2 linked regions of the Methyloterricola oryzae genome follow. The protein of the gene in region 2 interacts with the protein of the main gene of each other region in a pairwise test. Links are inferred from orthologs where the notes say so. Each region holds a gene or a part of one and is shown on either strand. Other genes may lie near its edges.

What was found. The genes of interacting proteins can lie anywhere in the genome.
Region 1: the proteins of def (region 2) and EK23_RS13545 interact in binary tests that used the Escherichia coli proteins (3 or more experiments, as listed by UniProt). The link is inferred for Methyloterricola oryzae from one-to-one orthologs.

Annotation. Positions count from the first base shown.
Region 1 is NZ_JYNS01000009.1:168,899-173,298, forward strand. Bases 1,421-4,400 are described here. They hold EK23_RS13545 (aspartate-semialdehyde dehydrogenase), read right to left. Parts: upstream 3,432-4,400; coding sequence 2,409-3,431; downstream 1,421-2,408. Other genes in these bases: EK23_RS13540 (motility hub landmark protein FimV), read right to left, coding at 1,421-2,227; leuB (3-isopropylmalate dehydrogenase), read right to left, coding at 3,444-4,400. In the rest of the region: more of EK23_RS13540, read right to left, coding at 1-1,420.
Region 2 is NZ_JYNS01000005.1:155,623-161,155, reverse strand. What follows is about bases 1-2,692. They hold def (peptide deformylase), read left to right. Parts: upstream 1-924; coding sequence 925-1,461; downstream 1,462-2,692. Other genes in these bases: rsmB (16S rRNA (cytosine(967)-C(5))-methyltransferase RsmB), read left to right, coding at 2,464-2,692; fmt (methionyl-tRNA formyltransferase), read left to right, coding at 1,535-2,467; EK23_RS09215 (2Fe-2S iron-sulfur cluster-binding protein), read right to left, coding at 285-572; nifL (nitrogen fixation negative regulator NifL), read right to left, coding at 1-173. Outside these bases: more of rsmB, read left to right, coding at 2,693-3,750; EK23_RS09195 (DUF4390 domain-containing protein), read left to right, coding at 3,747-4,307; EK23_RS09190 (sensor histidine kinase), read left to right, coding at 4,289-5,533. UniProt on the Escherichia coli protein: Removes the formyl group from the N-terminal Met of newly synthesized proteins. Requires at least a dipeptide for an efficient rate of reaction. N-terminal L-methionine is a prerequisite for activity but the enzyme has broad specificity at other positions.

The sequences.
Region 1 (4,400 bases), on a different replicon or contig from region 2:
GGATCAGGTTGTCCAGGTCGAGGGCCATGTCCGGCTTGTCTCGCTTAACTTCTGATTTGGCGGATGGAACCTCGAAATCGAGGGCGCCCAGAGTGTCTTCCGTGTCCGAGTCCGTCTGAGGTGGGGCCAGGTCGAGGGCATCGTCGAAGTCGAAGCTCGCCAGATGCGCACCCGGGTCCGCATCGGACTTGCGATTGCCCTCCTCGAAGCGTTTCAGCTCGGCGATGAAATCGTCTTCGATTTCGGGGCCACCTTGCTCATCCAGAAGCTCGCCTCCCAGGTAGGCACTTTCCGCCGCATCCAGCTTGATGTCGCCGACGCCCGAGAACAGCGGATTTCCGGGGCACAACTCCCGCCCCATCTCCTTGACTTTGTCCCAGAAAACGCCATCGGCATCTTTTCCGTCCTCGAACAATTCGACGGCATACTTCTCGAAAGCGCCGCGATTCTCCGTCGCGTAATGGATTTCCAACAGCTTGAGCTTGCATTCGTCGCGTTCGGGATGCTGGGCGATGGCACTGGTGATCAAATCCTCCGCCTGCTTGTAGCGCCCGTAAGCCAGGTACACGTCGGCTTCGGAGATGGGATCCACCTCGTCGGCTTCGCCGCTCAGGGCGTCAAAATCGCTGGGCGTGAATTCGCTGAGGAAGGAACTCTTGGACGAAACCACGATATGTTCCGTGGGCATCGCGTCCAGTATGGGGGTGGGCGTCGGGGTCTCCGCGATGCGGTCGCGCAGGTTCGGAGCCAGGATGCTCTCCGCCTCATCCTGCAGGGCGGCGCGCCGCCGCATGGCGGACCAGGCGATGAAACCGAGCAGGAACAGCGAACCCAGGCCGACGGTGCCAAGCAGCAAGGGTTCATCCAGGAAGGCATCCAGCAGACTCGGCTCCTCCATCGGCGGGGGCGCCGGGCGGGGAGGCTTCACAGCCGGCTTGACCGCCGGTGGTGTCACCGGCGGCAGGGCCTGTTGCTTGGGCGCGGTGGCCGCCTCCGGGGCAGGCGTTATTACCGGTGCCGGAGTAGCCTGCGCGGTTACCGCCGGCTCCGCCGCAGTCGTCGGTGCGGGGGTGGTCACCGCAGGGGTTGCAGTGGGTTGTACCGCAGTCGCCGCCGCCGGCGTGGGCTGCACTTCCGGCGCTACAGCCTGGCCTTGCAGGTTGGCGATCTGCTGATCCTTCAGGGTGAGCAAGCGCTGCATGGCGGTGAGCTGTTGCTCAAGCTCGTTCAGGCGCGAACGAATTTCCTCGTTCTCCTGCTTGACGGTATCGGCCACTTCCAAGGCGATATCGCCCTTGGATTTGCCGCTCTCGTCGCGTCCCGTGCCCGCTTTGCCTTTCTCATCCTGGGGGCTGAGCAGTTTCAGCTGGCTTCCGGAAACCGTCTCGCCGGAGTCAGGTGCCGTCTCCGGTCGCTGCTCCGCAAGCCGCCCCTGTTTGGGCGCGCTGCCTGCCGCTTCCCTCGGCATCCGCGAGGGAAGACTCAGAATCGTATCCCGATCCGGGATCGCCAGCGTCTGGCCGGCTCTCAGTGCGTTGATGTTGTTCCTGATGAAAGCCTGCGGATTGGCCTGATAGAGGGCCGCCATGGCCTGATCCTGGGACACGCCCAACTCGCGCGCCACCAGCCTGGCGATACCCGACAGGGTCTCATTGGTCCTCACGGGACCGTAGCTGGCCCCACGGATGCGCGTCTTGTCCGGGGTTTCGACGCCGACACGGTTGCTCCGGGCGGCGCGCCGCGGCATGTAGTCTTCCTCGGGCGCGGGCCGGGTGCTTCGGACCTCGTCGCTGGTTTCCGGCAACTCCGTGCTTGGGACGGTTTCTTCCTTGAAGGTGGAAGGCGGGTCGAGCAGAACCGTGAATTCGCGCAACATCCTGCCTTGAGGCCAATTGACTTCCAGCAGGAAGTTCAGGAAGGGTTCACGGATCACGTCCTGCGAACTGACGCGGATGGCGTAGCTGCCATCGCGTCTCTGTACCGGCTTGAAGCGCAGTTTGGTCAGCGCGTAGCTGCGTTCGATGCCGGCTTTGCTGAAAGCTTCCGGGGAAGCGAGGCTCACCTTCACATCGTCCAGGGTTTCGGAGCCGGAAGTGACCAGGGGGATTTCCGCGTTCAGGGTCTGGTTCAGTGAGGAACGCAACCGGATGTCTCCGATGCCCAGGGCGCTGGCGCCGAGCGGGGCCAGGACACTCATCACTGCCAGCGTTACGGAAATCTTGCGCACGTCGCCTGCTCCTCGTAGGTCCTTCGTCCAAACCCATCCGCGGGTCTGGCAATCACATTCGTGTTTTGGAAGCCTTGATCTGTGCCGGATGTGACCGCGCTCTCGCGAAGCCGTCCTGACTCTGTTCAGAGCCTGCCCTAGATGGTGACCAAAGCCTCCCCTGCACGAGCAAAGACTAGCTTCAGATGTAGCTTTTTACCAGCAGTTCCGCGATTTGCACGCTGTTGAGGGCCGCGCCCTTGCGAACGTTGTCGGACACGACCCAGAGATTCAATCCGTTGGGATGGGAGATGTCTTCGCGGATGCGGCCCACGAACACCGGGTCTTCGCCTGCGGCTTCCGTCACCGCCGTCGGATAGCCGCCTGGCGCATGCTCGTCCAGCACCGTCACCCCGGGGGCGCGGGACAGGATCTCGCGGGCGCGCTCGGCGCTCAGCTTGTCGCGGGTCTCGATGTGCACCGCTTCGGAATGCCCATAGAACACCGGCACGCGCACGGCGGTGGGATTCACCTGGATGCCGTCGTCGCCCATGATCTTGCGCGTTTCCCACACCATCTTCATCTCTTCCTTGGTGTAGCCGTTCTCCATGAACACGTCGATCTGCGGCAGGACGTTGAAGGCGATCTGCTTGGGGTAGACCTTGGGCGTGATCGGCTTGGCGTTGAGCAGGGCCGCCGTCTGGGTCGCCAGTTCATCGATGGCCTTCTTGCCGGTTCCCGAGACCGCCTGGTACGTGCAGACGTTGATGCGGGTGATGCCGGCGGCGTCGTGCAATGGCTTGAGCGCCACCAGCATCTGGATGGTGGAGCAGTTGGGATTGGCGATGATGCCGCGGTTGGTGTATCGGGCGATGGCCTCGGGGTTCACCTCCGGCACCACCAGCGGAATGTCGTCCTCGTAGCGGAAGCAGGAGGTGTTGTCGACGATCACGCAGCCCGCCTCGGCGGCGATGGGCGCCCAGTGGGCGGACACCGAGGCACCGGCGGAGAACAGGCCGATCTGCGCCTTGGACCAGTCGAAGCCGGCCACATCCTGCACCGTGATCGATTGGCCCTTGAATTCAACCTCGGTGCCGGCGGAACGGGCGCTGGCCAGGGCGAATACCTCGCCCACGGGAAAACGGCGTTGCTCGAGTATGGACAGCATGGTCTCGCCGACGGCGCCGGTAGCGCCCAGCACGGCGACATTGTACGTCTTGCTCATGGTTGGAACCCGTTAGTGCGTTGTTGCTCGGAGGGCGGCGACGATGGCGTCGCCCATGGCGGCGGTGCCGACCTTGTGCGCGCCCTCGGCGTGGATATCCGCGGTGCGAAGGTTCTGGTCCAGCGCCTTGATGACAGCCTTCTCGACCCGTTCCGCCGACGCCGCATCGTCGAAACTGTAGCGCAGCAGCATGGCCAGGGAGAGGATGGTGGCGATCGGGTTGGCGATGCCCTTGCCGGCGATGTCCGGGGCGGAGCCGTGTATCGGCTCGTACATGCCCTTGCCATCCTGGTTGAGGGAAGCCGAGGGCAACATGCCGATGGAGCCGGTGAGCATGGCGGCGCAGTCTGAGAGGATATCGCCGAACATGTTGTCGGTGAGCATCACGTCGAACTGCTTGGGGTTGCGCACCAGCTGCATGGCGGCGTTATCCACGTACATGTGGCTGAGTTCCACCTCGGGGTATTGGGCGGAGACTTCCACCACCACCTCACGCCACAGCTCGGTGCATTCCAGCACATTGGCCTTGTCCACGGAACACAGGCGCTTGTTGCGCTTCTGCGCGATCTGGAAGGCGGTGTGGGCGATGCGCCGGATTTCCGATTCCGAGTAGACCAGGGTATTGAATCCTTCGCGCTCGCCCTGGGTATTGATGCGGCGGCCGCGCGGCTGGCCGAAGTAGATGCCGCCGGTCAGCTCGCGCACGATCATCAGGTCCAGGTTGGACACCACCTCGGGCCTGAGGGTGGAAGCGGCCGCTAGTTGCGGATACAGGATGGCGGGGCGCAGGTTGGCAAACAGGGCCAACTCGGAGCGCAGGCCCAACAGCCCCCGCTCGGGACGGACGGAATAATCGAGGCCTTCCCACTTGGGGCCGCCTACCGCACCCAGCAGGATGGAGTCCGATGCGCGACAGAGTTCCAGAGTCTCGGCGGGAAAGGGGGTGCCGTGGACGTCGTAGGCGGCGCC
Region 2 (5,533 bases):
TCTTCTGGTGCATAGCCGGTGATTTCTGTGAAGTTCTGGTTCACGTAGAGGATGTTCGCCTTTTCATCCGTGATGGAAATCGCCACCGGCGCCTGGCTGACGGTTTCGGCCAGAAGGCCGTGGGGCAGGGAGTCCTGGAGATTATGTAGTTTTTCTTTTGTGGGTTTGGCCATAGCTGCGTTCTCTCGACACTAAGCAATGTCCAAGCAAAGTTGGTGCCTTGCTCTGGCCCATGAGGGCCAAGCCCGGACCGCGCGCGCTTTCGGCCTCCTTATGTGCTCGGCCTAGGCAGGCCTAACCGTGACGGCTCCACCCAGGACCTGCGCCTGGCAGGCCAGGCGGTCCTGCTTGCCGGCGAAATGCTCGCGGAGGATCTTATCCTCCAGCACGGAAGGTTCGCTGAGGTTCTCGATTCCCGCCGTGACGAACATCATGCAGGTGCCACAGTCACCTTCGCGGCATCCATAGGTGATGCCTGCGCCCACCTTCTCGGATATTTCGATGAGCCGGGTACCGGCGGGTACGGTGACCGTTACATTGATGTCTTCGAACGTGATGGTGGCTTTTGCCATGGACTGAAACCGGATTGGGTGATGACCGCAGGCTTATGAGCCCGACACCTTGAGGCCTGCCTACGCAGCCTGCCCGCTCTTACAATTTCTGAGCCAGATTTTATATTATTGTTTTTATTAAGTTTTACCAATTTTTGGTTTGTCGAATTTACGACAAATGCCCGTAGCTTGTCTCAAACACGACAAGCAGGGCGGCCACCCCGAACCATGAACCTCCGCGGACCCGAGGCGTCTAATATGCAGAGAGCCGATAGTTTGCCAGGCGCCGGCGCCAGCACTTAAGCCATTCAAAGATCATCAATTCTCCGTTAGAATTGAAATTATTTTTCGCATCAGAACACAGACTAGGGCCATGGCCATATTGACGATACTCGAATTTCCCGACAAGCGGCTGCGCAAGAAGGCGCTTCCCGTCGAGACCGTGGACGAGTCCATCTCGGCCCTGATCCAAGACATGTTGGAAACCATGTACAAAGCCCCCGGCATCGGCCTGGCCGCGACCCAGGTGAACGTGCAGAAGCGCGTGGTGGTAATCGACATTTCCGAAGAGAAGGACCAGCCCCTTTGCCTGATCAACCCGGAAATCCTGGAAAAGGAAGGCACCGAGGAGATGGATGAGGGATGCCTGTCCGTTCCCGGCGTGTTCGAGAAGGTGAGCCGCGCCGAGAAGATCAGGTTCAAGGCACTGGACCGGGAGGGCAATCCGTTCGAGATGGAAGCCGACGGCCTCCTGGCCGTATGCATACAGCACGAGCTCGACCACCTGGAGGGCAAGCTGTTCGTGGATTATCTCTCGCCCCTGAAGCGGCATCGCGCGAAGAAGAAACTGGAAAAGGACCGCCGGCAGAAATCGGGCGAGCCCGAGCGCAAGGCGACCGTGGCAATCTGAGCCGTCCGGATCAGGGTCAGGCCCTGCGTCATAAGAGGCCTGCCGGGTCGAAATCCTCCCCCTTCGCGAAACCATGAAAATCCTGTTTGCCGGCACGCCTGATTTTGCCGTGCCCACCCTGCGCATGTTGCTGGCCTCTGAGCACGAAGTGGCGGGTGTCTACTGCCAGCCGGACCGCCCCGCCGGCCGCGGCCGCAAGCTCAAGGCCTGCCCGGTCAAGGAACTCGCGCTGCAGCATGAACTACCGGTGTGCCAGCCCGCCACCCTGCGCGAGGCAGAAGATCAAGAACACATGCGCGCATTCCAGCCCGACTTGCTGGTAGTGGTCGCCTATGGCCTGATCCTGCCTCGCGCCGTGCTGGCCATTCCACGCCTGGGCTGTGTCAACGTGCATGCCTCCCTCCTGCCCCGCTGGCGCGGCGCTGCGCCCATCCAGCGCTCGATCCTGGCGGGTGATGCCGAGACCGGCGTCACCATCATGTACATCGAACCCAAGCTGGACGCGGGCCCCATGCTGCACAAGGCCACCTGCCGCATTCTGCCCCTGGAAACCGCGGGCGAACTGCAGGAGCGGCTGGCTCAGATTGGCGCCGATGCCCTGAAGGACTGCCTGCCCGGATTGGCCGAGGGCAGCCTGAAGGCCGAAATCCAGGACGAATCCCTCGTCACCTATGCGGAAAAGCTGGACAAGGCCGAGGCAAGCATCCGTTGGCACAGGCCCGCGCGTGAACTGGAACGGCAGGTCCGCGGGCTCAACCCCTGGCCGGTGGCGGAAACCGCATGGCAGGGCCAGCCCTTGCGTATCTGGCGGGTGCAGGCCCTGGAGGGCGTATCCGGCGCGGAACCCGGCCGCGTGCTGCGCAACCCCGGCCACTTCGACGTGGGCACCGGCGAAGGCGTGCTGCGCATCCTTGAATTGCAGCTTCCGGGTGGACGGCGCATGGCCGCGCGTGACTTTCTCAACGCGCACGATCCCGGCGGCGCGTTGCTTGGCCAGGTCGATTGAACGCCCGGGCTCTGGCTGCCACCGCCCTGGAATCGGTCACCGCCGGCGGCAGATCGCTGACGGCGGCCCTGGACGAAATCCTTCCTAAGGCCCCGAAGGAACAGGATCGCGCCTTCATCCAGGCCCTCTGCTTCGGCGTCCTGCGTCAATACTGGCGGCTGGACTTCCTGCTGCGGCAACTGGCCACCAAGCCCATACGCGACGAGCAGATTCGCCTGTTGGCGCTGTTGGGCCTCTATCAACTGGAATTCACCCGGGTCAAGCCCTATGCCGCCGTCGCCGAAACCGTCTCGGCGGTGGGGCGCAAGAGCTGGGCCCGCGCACTGCTCAACGGCATCCTCAGGAACTACCAGCGGCAGCGGGAGCATCTGCAGAGCCTGGCCGATGACGACCTGGAGGCGCGTTTTGCCCATCCCGCCTGGCTGATCGAGCGCCTGCGTGCCGACTGGCCCGCTGAATACGAAACCATCTTGCTGGAGGGAAACCGTCAGGCTCCCCTATGTCTCAGGGTCAATCCCCTGCAAACGTCGCGCGAAGCCTACCTGTTGCAACTGCAGGGAGCCGGGCTGGGGGGCAGGCCCGCACGCTTTGCTCCGCAGGGCATCGTGCTGACCGATGCCTCCCCCGTGGAACGTCTGCCGGGCTTCGCTGAAGGCAGGGCATCGGTGCAGGACGCCGCGGCGCAGTTGGCCGCCGGCTTGCTCAACACCGAGCCGGGGCAGCGGGTACTGGACGTCTGCGCGGCGCCGGGCGGCAAGACCGCCGCCATCCTGGAAGCCTGCCCGGAATGCGAGATGGTGGCCGTGGACATCGCGCCGGAGCGCAACGCGCGGGTCCGGGAAAACCTCGAACGCGCAGGCTTTGAGGCCAAGATCATCACCGGCGACGCAGCCAATCCAATGGATTGGTGGGACGGCAGGCCGTTCGACCGCATCCTGCTGGATGCCCCCTGCTCCGCGACCGGCGTGATTCGCCGCCATCCCGACATCAAGTGGCTGCGCCGTCCCGAGGACATCGCCGCGCTGGCGGCCACTCAGGCGCACATCCTCGAGGCGACCTGGCCGCTGCTGGCGCCGGGCGGACTGATGCTCTACGCCACCTGCTCGGTGTTGCGGGAGGAAAACGAGGCGCGCATTGCCGCCTTCCTCAACACCCAACCGGACGCGCAGGAGCGCCGCATAATCGCCGACTGGGGATGCGAAGCAGGATACGGACGGCAGATCCTGCCCGGCGAGGAGGACATGGATGGCTTTTACTACTGCCTGCTGGAACACCGCGCATGAGCGGGCTGCCCCGCCTGCTGCTGGCCCTGCTGCTGTTGCTGCCGCAAGGCCCGTTGTGGGCTGCCGATTACGGGTTTGAAGTACTGCGCGCGGAACTGGTCGAGGTGGACGAATCGTACGTGCTGAACGCCGATATCGACTACCGCTTCAGCGATCCCGCCATCGATGCGCTGAAGAACGGCGTGCCCCTGACGCTGGCACTGCGCGTCAAGATCGTCCGGGACAGTGCCCATTGGTGGAGCCGGGCCGATGTCGACGCGCGCATGCTGTTCCGGGTACGCTATCATTCCCTGGCCAAGCTGTTCCAATTGGTTCAGGAGGAAAGCGGCGCCTTGCACAATTTCGCGAGCTTCAACGCCTTGCTGGAATACATGGGCTCCATCCACGACCTGCCCATTGCCCCGCTGGAACGGTTGTCCAAGGGCCAGCGCTACCGCGCACGGGTCGCCGTAGACCTGGATATCGAATCCCTGCCCTTGCCCCTGCGCCCCGTCGCTTACGTTACGCCCGCCTGGTATCTCTCCAGTCCTTGGTATCGATGGTCTTTCGCAAACTGAAACCCCCCATCAGCCTGTCCATCATGGCACTGTTCGCCGTGCTGGTGGCCTCGCTGCACCTGATGAGTTCCGCTACCCAGGACTCATCGCAACTGGGCGAGATTTACTCCACCCTGCTGCTGATCAATTCCCTGGGTTCGGTCATGCTGCTGGGGCTGGTGGTGGCCAATGTCTACTGGCTGCTGCGTCAGCTCAAAAAGCGCGCCGCCGGCTCCAAACTTACGGCGCGCATGGTGTATCTATTCATCATGCTCACCCTGGCGCCGGCTTCCATAGTCTTCTACTACTCCATGCAATTCCTGCAGCAGAGCATCGACAGCTGGTTCGACGTGCGCATCGACAAGGCCATGGAAGACGCCCTGGAACTGGGGCGCGCCGCGCTGGACGAACGCATGCGGGCCCTGCTGCGGCGGACCGAGGAAACCGCCGCCGCCCTGGAAAACGTCCCGCAGTCCATGATCGCCATCACCGTGGAAGAACTGCGCGACAGTTCGGACGAGGGGGAAACCACGGTCCTGTCCAAAAACGGGCGCATCCTGGTTTCCAGCGGCTTCCGCTCCGACTCCATCCTCCCCGACCTGCCCAGCGAAGGCGTGCTGCTGCAAATGAAGCAGGGCAAGTCCTATATCGGACTGGAGCCCGCCGCCTCCGGCGGTCTCAAGATCCGCGCGGTGGCTTCCGTCAACGGCGCCGACGAAAACTACTTCCTGCAGGCCATTTATCCCGTGCCCTCCCACTTGGCGGAAATGGCGAGCACCGTGGAAGAGGCCTACGTACACTACAAGGAACTGAACTACCTGCGTAGTTCCCTCAAGGCCAGCTTCGCGCTGACCTTGTCCCTGGTGCTTCTGCTGAGTCTTTTGGCCGCCATCTGGGCGGCTTTCGTCAGCATCCGCCGCATCGTCGCCCCAGTGCGCCGGTTGGCGGAAGGAACCCGCGCCGTGGCGGAGGGCCAGTACGAAAAGAAGCTGCCGGTGAAAAGCCGGGACGAACTGGGTTTCCTGGTGGAATCCTTCAACGCCATGACCGCCAAGATCGCCCGCGCCCGCGATGATGCCCACAACTCGCGCATGGAAGTGGAGCGGCAACGGGCCTACCTGGAAACCGTGTTAGGCAACCTTTCAGCCGGCGTCATCAGCTTTGACGCGCACATGCACCTACAGACCGCCAACCCGGCCGCCGACGCCATCCTGCATGCGGATCTCGCCCTGCTGCTCAACGCGCCG